Regions from separate parts of the Agrobacterium sp. 22-210-1 genome, predicted to be linked through region 1. Evidence: riboswitches for the same ligand, from Rfam matches in the RefSeq annotation. Region 1 holds a riboswitch; each other region holds the start of a gene.
What was found. Region 1 has a riboswitch for cobalamin ahead of ACQZ5F_RS22645 (DUF1636 family protein). Riboswitches for the same ligand answer to the same signal wherever they lie in the genome.

Region 1 (5,817 bases):
GCGCCCGGAAAGGGCGTGGAACAGCGCATCAACGGGTGCTGCATCATCTGCCAGCAGCATCGAGCGGTAAAAGAGAATGGGCAGTCTGACTGTATCGGCTGCAAAAGCGGCACTGGCCTCCGCTTGACTGACGACGCCATGCCCGGGCCGGTAAAATCCGGCCTTCGGCAATGGTTCAGCCTGGATATCCGGCCACGCGCTATCCTTTGCCAGAGCCGCAAGACCAGCTGCAAGGCTGCCCATATTCGCCCTTCCTCCTTCACGAAAAAAGGAAAGGGCAGAGGCCAGTATCTGAATGTCCACGGTCGACGCCGCTTCGAGTTTTTCGTCCCTGTCGCTGCACTCGCCCGGCAAAAATAGAAGCTTGATGCCGCGCCGGCGGGCCATAATGGCAAGCTGATCGACGCCATAGCGCCATCGATCCGCCCCGCCGAGAATCCGGATAAGGATAACGCGGGCGTGCTCCGCCGTCTTTTCGATCCACAGATCAACCGACATGGGGTGGCGAAGCTCGGAGAGGTTGGCGGCGGAGAGCGCAGGGAGAATATCTCCAGCTTCCCGCCACGCCCGCTCCAGCCCGGCAAGATCGCTTGCCGAAAAAGACAGCATCACCACATCCGAGCGGGGCTGGTTGAGATCAACCGGCTCGATCAGATCGTCCAGAGACGAGGATGTGGTGGCGAGAATATGCATCTACAGCATTTCCATTAAAAAGTGTCAGGCGGCCAGCATCCGTTCGATCTTTTCGCGGTTGATGCCCTTTTCACCAATGATAACGAGCCGGCTGCGGCGCTCCTCACCCACCGCCCATGGGCGGTCGTAATAATGATTGACGCGGCTACCGACAGCCTGCACCTGCAGGCGCATCGGCTTGGCGGAAACCTCGATGAAACCCTTGATACGCAAAACATTTTCCGCAGCCGCCGTCTCGGCGATGCGGGCCGCCAGCGCTTCCGGATCGCTCACGGCCGGCAGGTCGATGACGAAGCTGTCGAAATCGTCGTGTTCATGGTCAAACGCGCCATCATGATGCGTGCGGCGGTTTTCAATATCCTCTTCCACCGCAAGACCCAGGCCGATCAGCACGGCAGGGTCGATGGCGCCATTCGAAGCGACGACGATCTTCGCCGCCTTCGGCAGATGCTCAAGGATATGGGCCTTCGCCTTGTCGAGACCGGCATCATCGAGAAGATCGGCCTTGGTCAACACGATAAGATCGGCGCAGGCGACCTGATCCTCGAAAACTTCCTCCACCGGATCATCGTGGTCGAGCGCCTCGTCATTGGCCCGCTGGGCGGCAAGCGCTTCCATGTCGTGGGCGACCTGTCCTTCGGCAAGGGCGGCGCCATCCACCACGGCCACCACTGCATCCACCGTCAGGCGGCTCTTGATCGCCGGCCACTGGAAGGCCTGCACCAGCGGCTTCGGCAGGGCGAGGCCGGACGTTTCGATGAGGATATGCTCCACCTTCGGCTGGCGGCTCAAAATCTGTTCGATAGCGGGCTGGAAATCATCCGCCACCGTGCAGCAGATGCAGCCATTGGCCAGTTCGACGATGTTTTCTTCCGGGCAGCTTTCAATGCCGCAGCCCTTCAGGATTTCCCCATCGATGCCGATATCGCCGAATTCATTGACAATGATGGCGAGCCGCTTGCCATCCAGCTTTTCGAGAAGGCCGCGCAGCAGCGTGGTTTTTCCAGCCCCCAGAAAGCCGGTGACGATGGTGCAGGGAACGCGGTCCAGAACGGTGCTCATGATCTCTCCTCGGTAAAATCGAATGGGGGAATGCGCGCCACCATGCCGCGCTTCAATGGTTCGGGGCGGCCGCGCCAGGGCATCAGGCCGTCTGCGGAGGCGGCCAGCATATGCGCGCCTGTCAGCAGGTCTTCTGCGTCATCGGGCGTCAGCCCGCCAAACACATAGGACCAGCCGTCGGCACCGCGAAGCACGGCGCTGAGGCCGCGCTTACAATTGGCAAGGCAATTGACGGAACGAACGACGACGCCGGATTCTTCCGCCTTTGCGATAACGGCATCAGCGAGACGCGAACCGGCGCGCGGTTCGGCATTGGGATCGGCTTCATCGCGACAGCTTCGGCAAACGAAGACGACAACACCAGATGCCGTGTTAGCCTGCGTGTTTCCGCCTGCACATGGAGATGTCGCTGAAATATCCAAACCGTTTCGCTTCCCGCGCCTTTAAAAAATCGTCGGGGTGCGGATATCGAAAACGGCGTGCGCAGATGCGCAAACCCAATGTTCGATCTGACCGACTGACCGGAGCACCCCGCCCGGCAGACGTTTTTTTCTGAAACGGCAGGTCTCCTGGCTTGCGGCTTCAAAACACCCGGACACCGCCTTCCCGAACCCATCTTGGAGGTCCAGTGGCTTTACGGTGCGGGCTTACCGCTTACAGTTGCGGGGGCAGCCACGGAATGACCCATTGTCCGGGTGGAACCGTGTTCCCTCTTAGCTTTTCCCGTTGCCGGGAAAAGACCGTCAGTCCGATACCATTAGGCTGAACGGGGGTGGGGGTCAATGCCGTGGCCTTCCCCTCATACATTGCCGGGTGCGGCAAATTGGGTATAGTCGCCGCTCCGAATGGCAGGGGCATCCAGTCCCGCACCGCAGGATGAGAAGGAAAACGCGATGACACGCGACATCAGCGACAACGAAGCCGAACGTCACCGGCAGAAAATGGTCAACCGCAAGACGGTGCAGGATGCCGAAGTTGCGGCAAAGACCATCGAAAAAGGTCTGCTGATGATCAATACTGGCCCGGGCAAAGGCAAGTCCACGGCCGCCTTCGGTCTTGCCCTGCGGATGCTCGGCACCGGGCGGCGGGTCGGCATCGTGCAGTTCATCAAGGGCGCGTGGTCGACGGGCGAACAGCAGGCGTTGACGCTTTTCGGCGACAGTGTTGTCTGGCGCACCATGGGCGAGGGTTTCACGTGGGACACGCAGGATCTGAAACGCGATGTTGCCGCAGCCACAAAAGCCTGGGAAGAAGCCAAGGTCCTGATGGCCGATGAAACGATCGGCCTCCTGATCCTTGATGAACTGAACATTGCGCTGCGTTACGACTATCTGCCGCTGGGAGAGGTTGTTGAAACCGTGTCCAGCCGCAGACCTGATCTGCATGTCGTCGTCACCGGCCGCAACGCCAAGCAACCGCTGATCGAGGCGGCCGACATGGTAACGGAAATGACGCTGGTGAAACACCACTTCAAGGCGGGAGTGAAGGCGCAGGCGGGGATAGAATTCTGACATGACTGCGCGGGTGCTGATGTTTCAGGGAACCGGCTCGGATGTCGGCAAATCGCTGATGGTGGCCGGCCTTGCCCGTGCATTCACCCGGCGCGGCCTGTCGGTAATGCCGTTCAAACCGCAGAACATGTCGAACAATGCGGCGGTGACCGCCGATGGCGGCGAGATCGGCCGCGCCCAGGCGCTGCAGGCGCGGGCGGCGGGCGTGCCGCTCTCCGTCCACATGAACCCGGTATTGCTTAAACCCCAAAGCGAAACCGGTGCACAGGTGGTGGTGCAGGGCAAGATCGTCGGCAATGCCAAGGCCGCCGATTATCAGCACATGAAGGCGGGACTGATGCCGCGCGTGCTGGAAAGCTTCGATCGCCTGAAACAGCAGGCCGATCTGGTACTGGTGGAAGGGGCGGGCAGCGCGTCTGAAATCAACCTGCGCGCCAATGACATCGCCAATATGGGTTTCGCCCGCGCGGCCGGTGCACCGGTGATCCTGATCGGCGATATCGACCGGGGCGGCGTCATCGCCAGCCTCGTCGGCACCAAGGCAGTGCTTGAGCTGGACGATGCGGCAATGATCGAAGGTTTCATCGTCAACCGCTTCCGCGGCGATCCGGCGCTGTTTTCCGATGGCATGCGGATGATCGCGGAAAAGACCGGCTGGGCCTCCATCGGGCTTCTGCCGCATTTTTCCGATGCCGCGAAACTGCCGGCAGAAGATGCTCTCGGTGTTTCCGGCCCGGCCCAACGGAAACCGGGCGCAAAGATCCGCATCGCGGTGCCAATCCTGCCGCATATCTCCAATTTCGACGATCTTGATCCGCTGGACATGGAACCGGATGTGGAACTGATCCGCATACGGCCGGGCGAAACCATTCCTGCCGATTGCCGGCTGGTGCTGCTTTGCGGTTCGAAATCCACCATCGCCGATTTGGCCGTGCTTAAAAACGCTGGCCTCGATATCGACATCAAGGCCCATGCCCGGCGTGGTGGCTATGTTCTCGGCCTTTGCGGCGGATACCAGATGCTCGGCAAAACCGTTGCCGATCCTGACGGCATAGAAGGGCCGCCGGCGACGGTAGCAGGGCTTGGCCTGCTGGATGTCGATACGGTTTTGACCGGCGATAAGCGGCTCGTTTCCGTACATGGCAGGAGTTTCGACGGGATTGATTTATCCGGCTATGAAATGCATGTCGGCGAAACGAAGAGTGCTGCAGATAGCCTGCCGTTTTCGATGATCGGGGGATATGCCGATGGCACCATCTCGCCTGACGGCCGCGCCTTCGGCACCTACATTCACGGGCTTTTCGCGGATGACCGCCAGCGTAGCGCATGGCTGCAGCGGCTCGGCGGTGAGCATACACAGCTGAACTACGATGCGCAGATTGAAGCCGTTCTTGACCGTTTGGCGGCGCATATGGAAGAGCACCTCGATCTCGACAGGCTGCTATCTATAGCGCGATAAGGATTGCGAGAAGCCCGAACAGGCCGATCAACAGGACATCTGCGATCCTTGCCAGCCGGAGTGCCGCGCGAATATCGCCGGCAACCAGCGCCGCCCTCCCGCCTTCGCCCATAAAACGCGCATCGATCATCTGCCCACCATAGGAGCGCGGGCCGGCTAGCGCAAAGCCAAGCGCACCAGCCAGCGCCGCCTCCGGCCAGCCGGCATTGGGGGAGCGATGGTGGTGCGCATCGCGACGGATTGCGGCGAGGGCCCCTAGCGGAGAAGCACCTTTCACGAAAAACGCGGCGATGACGAAAAGACCGCCGCTCAATCTTGAGGCCGGCAGATTGACCAAGTCGTCCAGCCGGGCCGAGGCCCAGCCAAAGGCCTCATGGCGTGGAGAACGGTGGCCGATCATGCTGTCGGCCGTATTAATCGCCTTGTAGGCTGCACCGCCCGGCAGGCCCAACAGGCCGAGCCAAAGGGCAGGGGCAACAATACCGTCAGAAAAATTCTCGGCCAGACTCTCAATTGCCGCCCGGCATATCGCCGCCTCGTCCAACGCCTGCGGATCGCGACCGACGATCATCGACACCGCCTTGCGGCCACCCTCCACACCCTCGCGCTCCAATGCAACGGCAACGGCCTCCACATGCTGTTCCAGACTTTTTTGCGCCGGAAGCGAGGCGCCGAGGACAGCCGCAGCCAACAGGCCGATGGGCAAGAGAAGCAGAACCGATTGTACGGACCATGCAAGAATGACGGTGAGACCGGCAAAAACAACCAGCGCAGCCACGCCTGCCGCCTTACGCTGCGAAAATGAAGCGCTCTCCCGGTTCCATTTTTTGTCCAGCAGCGCGATAAGCGAACCGATCCAGGTGACGGGGTGGCCGATACGTTTGAACAACCAGTCCGGATAGCCGGTCAAGCGTTCGATCACGAGCGACAGGAAAGCGAGAGCAAAGAACATGGGCGAGACAGTACCAGAAAAGCCGCAGGCTGCGATCCGTCACGGCGGCAATCTCGGCAAGGCGCGCCTGACGTTTCCTGACGCGCCTGAACCGTGGATCGACCTATCCACCGGGATCAATCCGCACTCCTATCCGCATT
Region 2 (5,817 bases), on a different contig from region 1:
AAGGTTGTTCCGCTGAGCTTGCCGCGTGTTTCTTCTCCCCGGCGGGGAGAAGGTGGCCCGAAGGGTCGGATGAGGGGGCAACCTCTCGGTTTGTCTCTACCGTTTCCCCCTCATCCCGCTGCCGCGGACTTCTCCCCGGCGGGGAGAAGAAACAAGTGGCTGCGCTTGGTCCGCAAGAGACCTTCGTGCTTAGAAAGACGGCGCGGACACGCCGCGCCGCCTATTCATCTCAAATAACCTGCCCCACATCGATGCGGTTGCCGTCAGGGTCTTCAAAAACAAAGGCGCGCAGGCCATAATCCTTGTCCTGCAGGCCCTTGATGATGCGCAACCCGTGGCTCTTGCAGAGCGCGTGCAGCGCATCGACATCGCTTACCATCATATGCGCCACGTTGAAGGGCGCTGCCTTATGGGTGGGCTGCAATGTCAGGTGCAGTTCGGCATTGCCCTGTTTGAGGATCATGAAACCGACGGGGTTGCCGTTTTCGAAGGTTTTTGTGAAGCCCAGCACACCGACATAAAAATCATGGGCCTTTTCGATATTTCTGACAGGAAGCATTGCGGCGATCCGGCCGAAGCGGATGCCGTGATCGGCGATGGTATTCATCGCGGAACCTCGGATCTGGGAGAAACGGGGAGGGTTACGGGCGGTGCCGGAACGCTGGCGTTTTTTCCGATTTGAATTTGCAGGACGGTGCCTGCGGTCATAGGATCATAATCACCGTGGCGGCGAAAGCAAACGGAATGTCTGCACCAGCCAAGGGACCGATCCAGACTATCGACAGCCCGGGAGGCAGCATGCGCAGTTCCATCGAAATCTTCAACATCCGCACCCGGCAGATGCGGGTGGTGTGGCAGACGCCGGAATTGTTCGAAGCGCCGAACTGGTCGCCGGATGGCAAATATCTGCTGTTGAACAGCGAGGGGTTGCTCTATCGCCTGTCCCCATTCGGTGACGCCTCACCGGAGAAGGTCGATACCGGCTTTGCGACGCAATGCAACAACGACCACGGCATTTCACCTGACGGTTCGCTCTATGCCATTTCCGACAAGGTAGAATTCGGCAAGAGCGCCATTTATCTTTTGCCATCGACGGGCGGCACGCCGAAGCTGATGACGAAGAACCTTCCCTCCTACTGGCACGGCTGGGCGCCGGACGGGAAGAGTTTCGCCTATTGCGGCATTCGCGATCAGGTCTTCGACATCTATTCCATGGATATTGAGAGCGGCGTCGAAACACGCCTTACCCATGGCGAGGGCCGCAATGACGGGCCGGATTATTCGCCTGACGGTGGGTGGATCTATTTCAATTCCAGTCGCACGGGGCTGATGCAGATCTGGCGGGTGCGGGTGGACGGTTCCGCCGTCGAGCGCATTACCGACAGTTCCTATGGTGACTGGTTTCCACATCCGTCTCCCAAAGGTGACAAGGTGGTGTTTGTCTCCTATGGCGGCGATGTCTTCGACCATCCGCGTGATCTTGATGTGCGGGTGCGGCTGATGGATATGGATGGCGGCAATGTTGAAACGCTGTTTGATCTTTTCGGCGGGCAGGGGACGATGAACTCGCCCAACTGGTCACCTGACGGGGATGAATTCGCTTATGTGCGCTATTTCCCTGTGGAATGATGCGATTTGGTTTTCGTTGAGGTCACATTGCCGCACCGCCCTTACGATACTTGCATTCGCAAGTCCTCTTGATCATAAGTTTTCTCGTCAGGTGCCCGCCCTTGCGGCGGGAGAATCGGGAATTCGGTGAGAAACCGGAACGTGCCCAGCGCTGTGAGGCGGATGCCCTTTTCACAAGCCACTGAAGTTATTCGGGAAGGCGAAAGGGGCGGATGAAGTCGAGTCAGAAGACCGGCCTGGCAGGATAGACCGAACCGCGCGGACGGCGGCAGGTTGCTGAAGAGGCGCGTTGTGCGCGCGAAACCGGTATGGTTTCGGCACCGGCGCGCCCGCATTGTTGGGGTTAAACGATGCCGACCGATCCGTCCGCTGGCGATCCATTGCAAGCCAGCCCATTCGACCATGCGCTTTCGCCCGCCCGCCCGTTTTCCGGTGCGGAGCGCGAGGCGATCTACCGCGCCATCGAGACGCGCCGCGATGTGCGCGACCAGTTCCTTCCCGATCCGCTGCCGGACGAACTTGTCGAGCGTCTATTGAAAGCGGCGCATTCGGCTCCCTCGGTCGGTTTCATGCAGCCGTGGAATTTCACGCTCGTCACTGATGCTGCCATCCGTCAGGCGGCCTTTGTGGCCTTCAGCCGCGCCAATGAAGAGGCAGCGGCGATGTTTACGGGCGAGCAGCAGGCGCTTTATCGCAGTCTCAAGCTCGAAGGCATCCGCAAGGCGCCGCTCAGCATCTGCGTCACCTGCGATCCCACACGCGGTGGCAAGGTGGTGCTGGGCCGCACCCATAATCCGCGCACGGATGTCTATTCCACCGTCTGCGCCATCCAGAACCTCTGGCTCGCGGCGCGTGCCGAAGGCGTCGGCGTCGGCTGGGTCAGTATTTTCCACGATAGCGACATTCGCACCATCCTCGGTATTCCCGACCATATTGAAATTGTCGCCTGGCTCTGCCTCGGTCGTGTCGATGCGCTCTATAACGAGCCGGAACTGGCGGTGAAAGGCTGGCGGCAGCGCGTGCCGCTGGAGGAGCTGGTGTTTCGTAACCGCTGGGGCGGTTGACCGGCGACATCCACCCCTCCCGGCCGAAGCCGGGAAGGGTGGTGGCGACCGTCTCTTCAAACGACGGTGCAGTTAAAAAGATTGAGGATGGGGTGAATGGGGCTGGCGAGGCTGATCGCGCCGCTTGCGCCCCAGAACAATCCGACGACATTGTTGCCGGCGGTGTCGATGACAGCGCTGCCGCTATCGCCCGGCTGGCTGAAGACCTCGCCGGCGCGGCGCGGCGATATGCCGATCTGGTTGCGCATATTCGGCTGCTGCACGTCGTAAAAGCCGGAAACGACGCCATTGGTGATATTGCTGGTCACGCCCGATTTCGTGACATTCATGTTGAGCGCCGCAACGGCCGCCCCCACCGGCGAGGGGAGGTTGTAGATTGCGCCGATGGTGGCGAGCCGGCCATTCGCCGGGCTGGCGACGGCCGCATCGACGCCATAGGTCGTTCCCTGATAGACGATGTTGCCTTTCTGGAAAGCGACGATATTGGCGGCAAGATCGCCAAACCAGGTGCGCGCCGGCTGCGACACGTCATCGCCGACCTGGGCATTGTCCCGGCAGATGACATGCTCGTTGCTCATGATCAGCGGCGTTCCGTTGGCGGCCCGGACGACCAGCCCGATGGTGCCGACGGTGTCGGTCCAGGACCAGTAATCCGGGCTGCCGCTGATGCCGCCGACCATCGGTTCCACGACTTTTTCGCGCGGGTTGTCGGAGAGGCGTCTGGGGTGATCCTTCCATTCCGTCCCGGGCGCGGGCAGTTCTCGCACCGCCTCGCTCGGGCGGTCGAAGGATCCTTCCCGCACCTGCAGCGGCGCGCCGCCCAGCGTCGTCATCAGACCCGCCTTCAGCGATGGGTCCGGCGCGCGGTGGTAAAGGATCAGGCCAAGCTCCTGTGTCAGTTCGCCGGCGGCGTCCTCAAGCAACCCGACGCCGATCGCCGTGACGCCGGGTATGCCTGTCAGCTGATGGTAATGCCGCTCCTTGAGCGCGGTGAGTTCCTCGAAAGTCATTCGCTTGCCTCATGGAAAAAGGGGTGAAGGATGGATGTCTGGTTTTTTAGGTTTTTTTCGTTTTTCTTCGAATCACGAAAACACTCCAACTCCTTGTTTTGACGCATTCCCGGACGGAAAACCGGGTTCCACTTTTCCTGGAAATGCTCTTAAGGGGCGGCGCGCCCGTTGGGGTGAAGGGCTGCGCCGCCCGTGCCCCGCGAGCCCTCAATTCAGCGGAATGATCTTGCCGCTGGAGGGAGCGCCGCCGCCGGCTGGCGGAGGACCGCCAGCCGCCGCCTGATCGGCCAGCATGCGGTATTGGGAGGTGCCTTTTTCAGTGCTGATGGTGCCGGAAACCGTGTAGAGATAGACGTCACCGGAGACGGCGTAGTCGTTGTTCTGATTGTTCACATAGAACTCGATCTCGACCGTCGACATATTGGTTGCGCGTTCCAGGAAGGCCTCCATCAGCATGGTGATCTGCTGATCCGTCAGGCCCTTGGAGCGCATTTCCTGTTTGGTCTTTTCATAAGAGGCGGAAGCGCCGCCGCCGCCGAAGAACCATGTCCAGACCGAAAGATTGGCGCTGGCCGTGGTCTTTTCGTATTCGTTGATCTCCTCGCGGTAGGAAGCATCCAGCATTCCGAGCGCAAGCGTGTTGAGGTCCTTCACATCCTGGCTGGAAAGCGCCGAGATTTGCAGCTGGGCCTTGATTTTTCCCGTGGTATGCGCCGGCACGGTATAGGAAATGCCGGTCAGCTGTCCCATGCCGGAGACCGAGATGGAATAGGATTCCTTCGCTTCGCCTGTCGGCAAAGTTGCGATGACCGGGACGAAGGGATCGAGCAGTTTGACGCCGGTTGCGGTGATCTGAATGGATGTCATGTCTATACTCCTGATGGTTGTGGGCTTCATAGGTCAATGAAACTCTGATCGTCCACTCGGGCTCGAGATGGGCGACATCGTCGTCTGGAGATGCATGAAAGGGCGCGTGCGGCTAACGCCGCACGTTATATACATATTTCGTATGTTGTGTTTGTCCACTTTAAGTGGATATTTTTATAATATGCACCTTTATGGCGAAGTCAATCGCGTTTGTGAGTACAACTTATATATGAATATTTGCCGGCGAATGAGGTGAAGAATGTGTTTTCTGCATCCACGAATATGCGTCAAAGCAGGTCGGGAGACACTCAGCCTGTACGGAAGTGACGCAGGCAGGGAAGACCGGTCTCTTCACTGCTGCGGTTGTATACCCTTCAGCGCCGGGTTCTTCAGGTCGATCCGGCCTGTCTGGTCCGGCAGGAACTTCGGGCCGATAACGCGCACTTTTGCGTCGTTCGGATCATAGTCGCGTTCAGGAACCGGTTGCTCCGGCGGTTTTGCGGCCTGTTGCTGTTCGGCCTGTTCCTTCGGCTTATCACCTTGCGGTGATGGAATGGTGGTGATGCCGGAATAGGGCTTTTCGGCCTGCGGTCGGGCGGCCTCTTCCTGCTTTTGCATGTCCTGGTGATAGGCGGCCATGTTGCAGGCGCAGCCGGGCGCTTTCGCAGACGCGTTGCGATAGGCGAAGGCGGTGGGCAGGTCCTTGTAGGGTTTGCCGGTTTCGGCCGAGACCATGTCGGAGGTCTCCTGATCCGTCATGGAGTGGAAATAAAGCTCGGTCTCAGTACCCGGGCACATTTTCTGGCATTGCTCCGCCTGGGCGCGGAAGTCGAGCGGCGAAGCATTGGAGGCGATCGGGAAAAACGAACCGTCGCAGGTGCGCACGCAAAGGGTGCGAAGTCCGCCCTCGGCGGCGGCATTGGGGTATGGCGACAGGCCCGCCTGTCCCGGCTGATTGTCCGGCTGGCGGAACGCATCGGGATAACGGGTCACATCGGGCGCTTGCGGCGGTTGCGTGTCCGTTTCCGGCATCGCGCTGCAGCCATTGGCGTCGAGCGCGGCGAGAATACGCTGGCGCCTGATGCCGCCATCATCGCTGCGCTGAGCCGCCATCGCATCGTCACGGTCACGAATGATGGCGTCACGTTCGGCCTCGGCGTCCACCAGCGCATCGCCTATTTCGGCGCAGAGGCCGGCATTGGGGTTACCGTAGACAATGACGCTGCCCGAGGAGCAGCCATAGCTGC
Region 3 (5,817 bases), on a different contig from region 1:
ACCGATGGCTGGAAGCCGGAAAATGCCCAGAAGAACATGGAACAGTTCCTGACCAAGAATAACAATAAGGTCGATGCGGTCGTTGCCTCGAATGACGGCACGGCCGGTGGCGCTATTGCCGCTCTCGCTGCGCAGGGCATGGCCGGTTCGGTTCCCGTTTCCGGTCAGGATGCAGACTTCGCGGCACTTAACCGCGTTGCGCTTGGCACGCAGACGGTATCGGTCTGGAAAGACAGCCGCGAACTCGGCAAGGAAGCAGCCGGCATCGCGCTGGAACTGGCCGGCGGCAAGAAGATGACGGAAATCAAGGGCGTCACCAGCTTTGATGGCGGTCCGAAAAAGGTAGCGATGCAGTCGGTCTTCCTCAAGCCGATCGCGATCACCAAGGACAATCTGAACGTCGTCATCGATGCCGGCTGGATCAAGAAGGAAACGGCCTGCCAGGGTGTGAAGGCCGGAACCGTGAAGGCCTGCGACTAAGACCCAAAGGTCCAGCTTTGGGCGCTGCGCCACATCGGTGGCGTGGCGCCTTTCAGATGTAAGGAGGACCGGCAGTTCATGGCCGATATGACCCAATCCAATTCCACAGCGTCGCAAAAGACGGAAAAGACAGGCTCGATAACGCGCTTCATCAGTGCCACGGAGCTGGATACCAGGCTGCTCGGCATGGTCGGGGCGCTTCTTCTGATCTGGATCGGATTTCATATCCTGTCTGGCGGCCTGTTCCTGACGCCGCGAAACCTCTGGAACCTTTCAGTGCAGACCGCGTCCGTGGCTGTCATGGCAACCGGCATGGTGCTTGTCATCGTCACCCGCAATATCGATCTGTCGGTCGGGTCGATCCTCGGTTTTTCCGGCATGATCATGGGGGTCATGCAGGCGGAAATCCTGCCGCAGCTTCTCGGTTTCGAACATTGGGCGACATGGATCGTCACGCTTCTCACCGGCATTCTCGTCGGCGGCGCGATCGGCATGTTGCAGGGTTCGATCATCGCTTTCCTGAACGTGCCATCTTTCATCGTCACGCTCGGCGGGTTGCTGGTCTGGCGCGGTGGCACCTGGTTTATTACCAGCGGGCGTACCGTTGCGCCGATGGATTCCACCTTCCGTCTGATGGGTGGCGGCACCAATGGCTCGATTGGCGCGACATGGAGCTGGATCGCCGCCGTCGTCGCCTGCGTCGCCATCGTGGCGGCCATCCTGAATTCCCGCCATCAGCGTCGCCGTTTCGGTTTTCCGCTGCGGCCGGTCTGGGCGGAATATTTTCTGGTGGCGCTCGGCTGCCTCATTGTTATCGGTTTCGTGGCGGTGGTGAACAGCTATCCCTGGCCGATCAACATTGCCCGCAACTATGCTGACGCCAATGGCATAACCTGGCCGGAAGGCGGGTTGTTCATTGCGCACGGCATTGCCGTTCCGGTGCTGATGGCGCTTGCGGTTGGTGCGGTCATGACCTTCATCGCCACGCGGCTGCGCTTCGGGCGTTATGTCTTCGCCATTGGCGGCAACCCGGAAGCGGCGGAACTCGCCGGTATCAAGACCCGCTGGGTCACGGTGAAGATCTTCACGCTGATGGGCGTTCTCTGCGCCATTGCCGCGGCCATCTCCACCGCCCGCCTCAACGCGGCCACCAATGCGCAAGGGGAGCTGGACGAGCTTTACACCATCGCGGCGGCTGTCATCGGCGGCACCTCGCTTGCCGGCGGTGTCGGAACCATAGCGGGCGCGATGCTCGGCGCGCTCGTCATGCAGTCGCTGCAATCCGGCATGGTGCTGGTGGGTATTGATACGCCCTTCCAGCGCATCGTCGTCGGTGTGGTTCTGGTCGTCGCCGTCTGGCTCGACACCATCTACCGCGCCCGCGCCAAGTAAGAACCGAGGAGAACTCCTATGACGGACCAAGTCACGCCCCTCGTGGAAATGCGCAATATTTCCATTTCCTTCGGCGGCATCCATGCGGTGGAAAACGCCTCTGTTGACCTTTTCCCCGGTGAGGTGGTCGCCCTTCTCGGCCACAACGGCGCGGGCAAATCGACCCTTATCAAGATCCTCTCCGGCGCCTACCGGCGCGATGGCGGCGATATCCTCATCAATGGCGAGGATGCGGATATCCGTAATCCCCGCGATGCCAAGAAATACGGCATCGAGACCATCTACCAGACGCTTGCCGTGGCCGACAATGTCGATGCGGCGGCCAATCTTTATCTCGGTCGCGAGCTGAAAACGAAATGGGGCACGCTTGATGATGTCGCCATGGAAGCCTCAGCCCGCGAGGTGATGGGGCGTCTCAATCCCAATTTCCGGCGGTTCAAGGAGCCGGTGAAGGCGCTGTCCGGTGGCCAGCGGCAGTCCGTCGCCATTGCCCGCGCCATTCTGTTCGATGCCCGTATCCTGATCATGGATGAGCCAACGGCGGCACTCGGGCCGCAGGAGACGGCGCAGGTGGGCGATCTCGTCAAGGAGCTGAAACGGCAGGGCATCGGCATCTTCCTCATCAGCCACGATATTCACGATGTCTTCGATCTTGCCGACCGGGTCTTCGTGATGAAAAACGGCAAGGTTGTCGGCCATGCCCGGACTGAGGATGTCACTAAAGACGAGGTTCTGGGCATGATCATTCTGGGCAAGGTGCCCTCAGGTGCTGTTCCGGGGCCGGGCGCGGTCGCATCCTGAACTGGGGAAATAAAGACATAAAGATTTCTTTATGTCTATTGACATCGTGACGCCTGTGGTGAGAAATGCTGGCGTCATGGTTCTCCGGGCCTGAATGTTTCAATCTCGGAGCTAAGAGGGAATCCGGTGCGCCGACGATCGGCAAGGCCGGAGCTGCCCCCGCAACTGTAAGCGGCGAGCCTTTGTCCATCCACGTCACTGGGGTGAAAACCCCCGGGAAGACGGGCAAAGGCGACGACCCGTAAGCCAGGAGACCTGCCAGGACAAAATAACGTCCACGGGCGGGGTGTCCCGGTGGTTGCTGCAATGGTTCGGCAAAGGTCGGGCCTGCACGCGTCCGCTTTACCCATGCCCCCACAACCAAATGGGGTATGACAATGCCAAACAAGACCATTCCAGTCGCATCGCTCGGTTTTCCGAGAATTGGCCGCCATCGCGAATTGAAGTTCGCGCTTGAAGGCTTCTGGTCGGGAAAGATCCCCGAGACGGAACTTCTTGAAACCGCCGCCAGGCTGCGCGCCGAAAACTGGGTGCTTCAGCGCAAGAAGGGAATCACCCACATCCCCTCCAATGATTTCTCCCTCTATGATCATGTTCTTGATGCAGCCGTGATGGTGGGTGCCATTCCCTCGGTTTACGGATGGGAAGGTGGAGACGTTTCCCTGTCGACCTATTTTGCCATGGCGCGTGGCAGCCAGAGCGAGGCCCATGCGGATTGCGGCCACGCCCACGGGGCAGATGACCTTCTCGGGTTGGGCGTTCGGGCGCTGGAGATGACCAAGTGGTTCGACACGAATTATCATTACATGGTGCCGGAGGTTTCCGAGGATCAGCATTTTGTGCTCACCTCGCAAAAGCCGGTCGAGCATTTTCTTGAGGCGAAGGCGCTCGGCATTCACACTCGTCCCGTCATCCTCGGTCCGGTCACCTTCCTGAAGCTTGCCAAGGCGCGGGAGGCCGTTTTCAAGCCGCTCGATCTGCTGGCGAAGCTATTGCCTGTTTACGAAGAACTGCTGCGCCGCCTGCATGCGGCCGGTGCGGACTGGGTACAGATCGACGAACCAGTTGCGGCGTTGGACCTTTCCGAGGGTGAACGCCATGCGCTCACGATGGCCTATCAGACCTTGTCGAAAGCCGCGCCGGATTTGAAAATCCTCGTTGCCACCTATTTCGGTGGGCTTGAGGACAATCTGGAATCCGTTGTGGCACTTCCGGTCGCAGGTCTTCATATTGATCTGGTGCGTGCGTCCAATGAGTTCGAGGCTGTGCTGAAGGCTTTGCCCGCAAATCGCGTCCTTTCGCTTGGTGTCATTGATGGTCGTAACATCTGGCGTGCCGATCTTGCGGCAATCGTTGATCGGCTGGAAGCGGCCATTGCCGCACGGGGCGTAGAAGCGTTTCAAATTGCCCCTTCCTGCTCGCTGCTGCATGTTCCCGTCGATCTCGAACTGGAAACCGGCCTTGATGCCGACCTGAAAAGCTGGCTTTCCTTCGCCACCCAGAAGCTCGGCGAGCTTGCGACGCTCGGCAGGGCGCTCGGTGAGGGCAAGGTTGCGGTTGCGGCTGAACTGGGCGCGGCTTCGAAGGCAGCTGCCACACGCGCCTCGTCGCCAAAGGTGACGAATACAGCCGTGCAGAAACGTATCGGAACGATCGGCGAGGCCGACAGGCAGCGGACGAGCGCCTTTGCCGAACGGCAGAAGGTGCAGGCGCAGGCCATCACCCTGCCGCTCTTCCCGACGACGACCATCGGCTCCTTCCCGCAGACGCCGGAGGTGCGCAAGGCCCGGTCCGCGCATGCGAAAGGTGCCCTGACAGATGCGCAATATGAAGGCTTTCTGCAAAAGGAAACCGAAGCAACCATCCGTTGGCAGGAAGAAATAGGTCTCGATGTCCTCGTTCACGGCGAGTTCGAGCGCAACGACATGGTGCAATATTTCGGCGAGCAGCTTTCCGGCTTCGCTTTCACCCAGCACGCATGGGTGCAGAGTTACGGCTCGCGTTATGTCCGCCCGCCGATCATCTTCGGCGATGTGTCGAGGCCGAAACCGATGACAGTCCGCTGGTGGGAATATTCGCAGTCACTCACTGATAAACCCGTCAAGGGCATGCTGACCGGTCCGGTAACGATCCTCAACTGGTCTTTCGTGCGCGACGATATCGCCAGAAGCTTGACATGCCGGCAGATCGCGCTGGCCATCCGTGATGAGGTCAATGATCTCGAGGCGGCAGGCGCGCAGATGATCCAGATCGATGAAGCAGCTCTTCGTGAAGGTCTGCCGCTTCGGCATCGGGATTGGCAGCACTATCTCGGCTGGGCGGTGGAGTGCTTCCGCATTTGCTCGAGCGGCGTGGGCGATCACACACAGGTCCACACCCATATGTGCTATTCGGAGTTCAACCAGATCATCGATGCGATTGCCGCAATGGATGCCGACGTGATTTCCATCGAGACCTCACGCTCGAAGATGGAACTGCTGGATGCTTTCCGGACCTACAAATATCCGAACCAGATCGGCCCCGGCGTTTACGACATCCATTCGCCGCGTGTACCGGCCGTCGGCGAAATGGTTGACCTTCTGGCACTGGCGCGGGAGCGGCTTGACGATCGGCAACTCTGGATCAACCCGGATTGCGGCCTGAAAACCCGCAAATGGGTAGAGGTGAGGCCGGCGCTCGTCAACATGGTCGCCGCAGCTGCGGAACTTCGGCGCGCGCTGCCCCGATAATAGGCGAGGCCCGGCGAAAAACCGGGCCTCGATCATCATTTACGATGAAATCCCTTGGGAGGGGTTATGCGCAGGCAGATGCAAGATGCGTCAATTCATTTCAAGGCGTTCCCGGCTGGAGGAAGGTGCGGGAACGCTTCGTGCTACGCATCTATGCGGCTGCGGATAGGAAATTGCTCAATGCAGATCGGCCGGTGCGAAACCGCTGGAATTCAACTCTGCGCCTGCAGGCGGCAGGCCGTGCTGATTGATATCCTGAGCCAGCGACAACAATGCCATTTCCAGGAAATAGGTCGACATGCCCAGTTCCATGGATTTCGAGCGCTGGCAAAGGTATGAAACCATCCTTCCAAGCGCCAGAATCTCGTCTGCATTGTCCTGTTCAAGTATTGCTGTGGTAGACGCCGCCATGCTT
Region 4 (5,817 bases), on a different contig from region 1:
TCGGGAGGAAAATCCATGAGCGATCAGCCGGTGCGGGCTCAGCCGCATAATGAATTTGAAAATGTGCTTTCGGGAAGTTCGACGCAGGTCGCCGCTTTCGATACGCACGACAAGAGTGTTCTGGAAAAACTACAGCACTTTCTCCACTCCAGTCCGGCGGCCGTTCCGCTTATCGTTCTGGTGCTGTCTCTGATTGTTTTCGGCCTGCTCCTCGGCGGCAAGTTTTTCTCGGCCTTCACGCTGACCCTTATTTTGCAGCAGGTCGCCATCGTCGGTATTGTCGGCGCGGCGCAGTCGCTGGTCATCCTGACGGCGGGCATCGATCTGTCGGTTGGCGCGATCATGGTTCTGTCCTCCGTCATCATGGGACAGTTCACCTTCCGTTACGGCTTGCCGGCGGAACTCTCCATTCTCTGTGGCCTCGCCGTCGGCGCATTTTGCGGCTTCATCAACGGTATTTTGGTCTCGCGCATGAGGCTGCCGCCCTTCATCGTCACGCTCGGCATGTGGCAGATTGTACTGGCGACCAACTTCCTCTATTCCGCAAACGAGACGATCCGAGCCCAGGATATCGCCCAGCAGGCGCCGATCCTGCAATTCTTCGGCGCCAATATCCGTGTCGGCAGCGCGGTCTTCACCTATGGCGTCATCGCCATGGTTCTGCTTGTCGCCCTGCTCTGGTATGTGCTCAACCGCACCGCCTGGGGCCGCCATCTTTATGCTGTGGGTGACGATCCGGATGCTGCCGAACTTGCCGGCGTCAACGTCAAGCGTATGTTGACCACCGTTTATACCCTGTCCGGCCTCATCTGCGCCTTCGCCGGCTGGGCCTTGATCGGCCGCATCGGCTCGGTTTCGCCGACCGCCGGCCAATTCGCCAATATCGAATCCATTACCGCAGTGGTCATTGGCGGCCTGTCGCTGTTCGGCGGGCGCGGCTCCATCATGGGTATGATCTTCGGTGCCCTGATCGTCGGCGTCTTTTCGCTCGGCCTCAGGCTCATCGGAACCGACCCGCAATGGACCTATCTGTTGATCGGCGTCCTCATCATCATGGCTGTCGCAATCGACCAGTGGATCAGAAAGGTAGCAGGCTGATGGCAAAAGAACCCATTCTCACAGCACGCAATCTCGTCAAACGCTACGGCCGGGTAACCGCCCTCGACCATGCCGATTTCGATCTTTATCCCGGAGAAATCCTGGCCGTGATCGGCGATAACGGCGCCGGCAAATCCTCGCTCATCAAGGCGATTTCCGGTGCGGTGACGCCCGATGAGGGAGAGATCAGGCTGGAAGGCCAGCCCGTGCAGTTCCGCTCGCCCATCGAGGCGCGCAAGGCCGGCATCGAGACGGTCTATCAGAACCTCGCGCTGTCGCCGGCGCTTTCCATAGCCGACAATATGTTCCTCGGCCGGGAAATCCGCAAAGCCGGCATTCAGGGCAGTCTTTTCCGCGCGCTGGATCGTCCGGCCATGGAAAAATTCGCCCGCGAGAAACTCTCGGAACTCGGCCTGATGACGATCCAGAACATCAATCAGGCGGTGGAAACCCTCTCCGGCGGCCAGCGGCAGGGTGTAGCGGTGGCGCGCGCGGCGGCCTTCGGCTCCAAGGTCGTCATACTCGACGAACCGACGGCGGCGCTTGGTGTCAAGGAAAGCCGGCGCGTTCTGGAGCTTATTCTGGACGTGCGCTCGCGCGGGTTGCCGATCGTTCTCATCTCGCACAACATGCCGCATGTTTTCGAGGTTGCGGATCGCATCCATATCCACCGGCTCGGCAAGCGCCTGTGCGTCATCAATCCGAAGGACTACTCCATGTCCGACGCCGTCGCCTTCATGACCGGCGCCAAGGAAGCGCCGAAGGAAACGCTTGCCGCATGACGCTGAAGCTTGAAACGATCGCCGAAGACGTTCTTCGGCGGGCAGAAGGTAAATCCCGTTTTATCCTCGCTATTGCCGGTCCCCCTGGGGCCGGCAAATCCACGCTGGCGGATGCCCTTTGCGATGCTTTGCTCGCACGGGACGAAACGGCCGCCGTCCTGCCGATGGATGGCTTCCATATGGACAATGGCATACTTGAAGAGCGAGGGCTGCTGTCGCGTAAGGGCGCGCCCGAAACCTTCGACGTGCGTGGTTTTCTCGATATCGTCTTTGCCGTTCGCAAGGGCGGGCAGGAGGTGCTTGTTCCGGTTTTCGACCGCTCCCGCGAAATCGCCATTGCTTCCGCCCGCGCCATCGCGCCTGAGACCCGCTTCATCCTGGCTGAAGGCAATTATCTGCTGCTCAACGAGGCGCCTTGGACAGCGCTTTCCGATAACTTCGACCTCACCATTTTCGTTGGACCGTCCGTCGCGGTGCTTGAAGAGAGGCTGCGCAACAGATGGCAGGGCTATGGTCTTGATGCAGCTGCGGTCCACGCCAAGCTGTTTGAAAACGATCTTCCCAACGGCAAAAGGGTGATCGAGAATACCCGCCCCGCCGATATTCACATCGATATCTGGGAATAGATTAACGCTTTCCCGTCCTGTGGCGGCAAGGCGCACTTGTCGTTAAGCCTTTGTTGACCATGTGTTGAATCTTTTTGATCCACAGGGTGGGGCTTTCCTGTGTCTATTCATTGACGTGAAAATTTCCTCATATACTATATGTGGTGTTCGAGGTTCTTCCGATTCGCAAGGATTGGGAGCTAAGACGGGAATTCGGTGCGTAACGCCATTATGGCGAAGCAAGGCCGAAACTGCCCCCGCAACTGTAAGCGGCGAGCATCGTTCCGATTTGGGTCACTGGGGTCAAAAGCTCCGGGAAGGCCGGAACAGATGTTGTGACCCGCAAGTCAGGAGACCTGCCTTGAGCGCAAACGTCCACGGGCGGGGTGTCCGGAAGGAAGGTATGGCGCAAATGAATTGCGTTCGCCCTTTTCTGCCCCCTCCAGAACAAGCTTCGGGGTGAAGTCATGCCAGTGCATTTTTTTAAGTTCCTGCGCTCATCGGCGTAGAGAGTGATCTTACGCGGCCCGGAACATTTTCAGGGACACCGGTTTCCGTCCGGAAATGCGACAAACCCTCTAAGCCGTGCGCCTCACCTGAATGACAGATCCATCCACCCGATTGCGACCGCAATCGGCAATGTTGAGCCGTGTGTAAAGCGGCTTCGAAAGGGAAATTATGACCGTCACCGTTTACAGCAAGCCCGCCTGCGTCCAATGCACCGCCACCTATCGTGCGCTGGACCGCATCGGTGTCCCCTATGAGATCGTCGATATTTCTGAAGATGCGGATGCGCTCGATCACGTTCGCGGCCTCGGTTACATGCAGGTTCCCGTGGTCGTCGCCGGCGAACGCCATTGGGCGGGTTTCCGGCCGGATATGATCGGCGCGATCAGCTGAGGCGGCAGCGTGATGGGGCTGATCGTTTATTATTCCAGCCGCTCTGAAAACACGCATCGTTTCCTTATGAAGCTCGGGCGGCGCTTGTTTCGCCTGCCGCTCGGTGCTGAGGATGACGTGCCTCAGGTGTCGGAGCCCTATGTGCTCGTTACCCCCACCTATGGCGGCGGCGGTATGAAAGGGGCAGTGCCGAAGCCGGTCATCCGGTTTTTGAACGAGCCCTCCAACCGAAATCTCATTCGCGGTGTCATCGCGGCGGGCAACACGAATTTTGGCGCAGCTTTCGCATCCGCCGGAGATATCGTCTCGCGCAAATGCGCAGTGCCGTTTCTCTATCGCTTCGAGCTTCTCGGCACGGAGGAAGATGTCGCCAACGTCAAACATGGATTGGAACGATTTTGGACACGCTAACCTCGAGCGCGCTGCGCAAGGACGCCAAACAGCCGGCAGCCACAACTCAGAAACCGCTCGAAGCGGCTCTGGACTATCATGCGCTGAACGCGATGCTGAACCTTTACGACGAGAACGGAAAGATCCAGCTCGACAAGGACCGCCTTGCGGCCCGGCAATATTTCCTGCAGCACGTCAACCAGAACACCGTCTTTTTCCATAACCTCAGGGAAAAGCTCGATTATCTGGTGACGGAGGGCTATTACGAGCAGGAGGTGCTGGACCAGTACTCCTTCAATTTCGTTCGAGATCTCTATGACGAGGCCTATGCCCGGAAATTCCGTTTTCCGACCTTTCTCGGTGCCTTCAAATATTACACCTCTTATACGCTGAAGACCTTCGACGGAAAACGCTATCTGGAGCGTTACGAGGACCGCGTCTGCATGGTGGCGCTGGCTCTGGCGCGCGGCGATGAGCAGCTTGCCCGCGACCTGATGGACGAGATCATTTCCGGCCGCTTCCAGCCGGCAACGCCGACATTCCTCAACGCCGGCAAAAAGAGCCGTGGTGAACTGGTCTCATGTTTTCTGCTGCGTGTGGAAGACAATATGGAAAGCATTGGCCGCTCCATCAATTCGGCGCTGCAGCTTTCGAAGCGCGGCGGCGGCGTGGCGCTGTCCCTGACCAATATTCGCGAATTCGGAGCGCCGATCAAGCAGATCGAAAACCAGTCTTCCGGCGTCATTCCTGTCATGAAGCTATTGGAAGACAGCTTTTCCTACGCCAACCAGCTCGGTGCGCGTCAGGGTGCCGGCGCAGTCTACCTGCATGCCCACCACCCTGACATCATGCGCTTCCTCGATACCAAGCGCGAAAACGCCGACGAAAAAATCCGCATCAAGACCCTGTCGCTTGGAGTGGTTATCCCTGACATCACCTTCGAACTCGCCCGCAACAACGAGGATATGTACCTGTTCTCGCCCTATGACGTGGAGCGGGTCTATGGCGTGCCGTTGACCGAGATTTCTGTCAGCGAAAAATATCACGAGATGGTCGCCGATAGCCGCATCCGCAAGAAGAAGATCAAGGCGCGCGAATTCTTCCAGGTGATCGCCGAGATCCAGTTCGAAAGCGGTTACCCATACATCATGTTTGAGGATACGGTGAACCGCGCCAATCCGGTCGCCGGCCGCATCAGCATGAGCAATCTCTGCTCGGAAATCCTGCAGGTCAGCGAAGCGAGCGAATTCAATGCAGATTTGTCCTACAGCCATATGGGCAAGGATATTTCCTGCAATCTCGGCTCGCTGAACATCGCCTCGGCGATGGATTCGGCCGATTTCGGCAAGACGATCGAGACCTCCATCCGGGCGCTGACGGCAGTGTCGGACATGAGCCACATTTCCTCCGTTCCCTCGGTGGAAAAGGGCAATGATGCCAGCCACGCCATCGGGCTTGGCCAGATGAACCTGCACGGTTATCTGGCGCGCGAACGCATCTTCTATGGTTCTGAAGCAGGCGTCGATTTCACCAATATCTATTTCTACACCGTCACCTATCACGCCATCCGCGCCAGCAACCGTCTTGCCGTGGAACGGGGCCAGAGCTTCAAGGGCTTTGAGAGTTCCAAATATGCCTCGGGCGACTATTTCGACAAATATACCGACCGGGAATGGTTGCCCGCGACGGAAAAGGTCCGTGAGCTCTTCGAAAAAGCCGGCATTGCCATTCCAACGCAGGAAGACTGGACGGCGTTGAAGCAGAACGTGATGGCATCGGGTCTCTATAACCAGAACCTTCAGGCCGTACCGCCAACCGGTTCGATCTCCTATATCAACCACTCCACCTCTTCCATTCATCCGATCGTCTCGAAGATCGAAATCCGTAAAGAGGGCAAGATCGGCCGCGTTTATTACCCGGCTTCCTATCTCTCGAACGACAATCTCGAATATTATCAGGATGCCTATGAGATCGGCCCTGAAAAGATCATCGACACCTATGCGGCGGCCACCCAGCATGTCGATCAAGGCCTGTCGCTGACG

Region 2: linked by a shared signal. The riboswitch ahead of bluB (5,6-dimethylbenzimidazole synthase) and the one ahead of ACQZ5F_RS22645 (DUF1636 family protein) in region 1 are both predicted to bind cobalamin.
Region 3: linked by a shared signal. The riboswitch ahead of metE (5-methyltetrahydropteroyltriglutamate--homocysteine S-methyltransferase) and the one ahead of ACQZ5F_RS22645 (DUF1636 family protein) in region 1 are both predicted to bind cobalamin.
Region 4: linked by a shared signal. The riboswitch ahead of nrdH (glutaredoxin-like protein NrdH) and the one ahead of ACQZ5F_RS22645 (DUF1636 family protein) in region 1 are both predicted to bind cobalamin.

What each region holds. Positions count from the first base shown of each region.
Region 1 is NZ_JBNWCI010000004.1:84,775-90,591, reverse strand. Features, by position in the region: gene cobN (cobaltochelatase subunit CobN) at 1-693, opposite strand, end outside; gene cobW (cobalamin biosynthesis protein CobW) at 718-1,755, opposite strand; gene ACQZ5F_RS22645 (DUF1636 family protein) at 1,752-2,177, opposite strand; cobalamin riboswitch at 2,298-2,515, opposite strand; gene cobO (cob(I)yrinic acid a,c-diamide adenosyltransferase) at 2,649-3,266, shown strand; gene ACQZ5F_RS22635 (cobyric acid synthase) at 3,268-4,725, shown strand; gene cbiB (adenosylcobinamide-phosphate synthase CbiB) at 4,712-5,677, opposite strand; gene cobD (threonine-phosphate decarboxylase CobD) at 5,676-5,817, shown strand, end outside.
Region 2 is NZ_JBNWCI010000001.1:1,015,283-1,021,099, forward strand. Features, by position in the region: gene ACQZ5F_RS05195 (glyoxalase superfamily protein) at 230-607, opposite strand; gene ACQZ5F_RS05200 (TolB family protein) at 799-1,629, shown strand; cobalamin riboswitch at 1,702-1,883, shown strand; gene bluB (5,6-dimethylbenzimidazole synthase) at 1,980-2,693, shown strand; gene ACQZ5F_RS05210 (chymotrypsin family serine protease) at 2,750-3,703, opposite strand; gene ACQZ5F_RS05215 (hypothetical protein) at 3,911-4,570, opposite strand; gene ACQZ5F_RS05220 (DUF2865 domain-containing protein) at 4,922-5,817, opposite strand, start outside.
Region 3 is NZ_JBNWCI010000002.1:721,090-726,906, reverse strand. Features, by position in the region: gene xylF (D-xylose ABC transporter substrate-binding protein) at 1-480, shown strand, start outside; gene ACQZ5F_RS16350 (sugar ABC transporter permease) at 568-1,872, shown strand; gene ACQZ5F_RS16345 (ATP-binding cassette domain-containing protein) at 1,891-2,673, shown strand; cobalamin riboswitch at 2,734-2,950, shown strand; gene metE (5-methyltetrahydropteroyltriglutamate--homocysteine S-methyltransferase) at 3,051-5,402, shown strand; gene ACQZ5F_RS16335 (hypothetical protein) at 5,580-5,813, opposite strand.
Region 4 is NZ_JBNWCI010000001.1:2,592,763-2,598,579, reverse strand. Features, by position in the region: gene ACQZ5F_RS13015 (ABC transporter permease) at 16-1,098, shown strand; gene ACQZ5F_RS13010 (ATP-binding cassette domain-containing protein) at 1,098-1,880, shown strand; gene ACQZ5F_RS13005 (nucleoside triphosphate hydrolase) at 1,877-2,506, shown strand; cobalamin riboswitch at 2,640-2,863, shown strand; gene nrdH (glutaredoxin-like protein NrdH) at 3,164-3,385, shown strand; gene nrdI (class Ib ribonucleoside-diphosphate reductase assembly flavoprotein NrdI) at 3,398-3,796, shown strand; gene nrdE (class 1b ribonucleoside-diphosphate reductase subunit alpha) at 3,784-5,817, shown strand, end outside.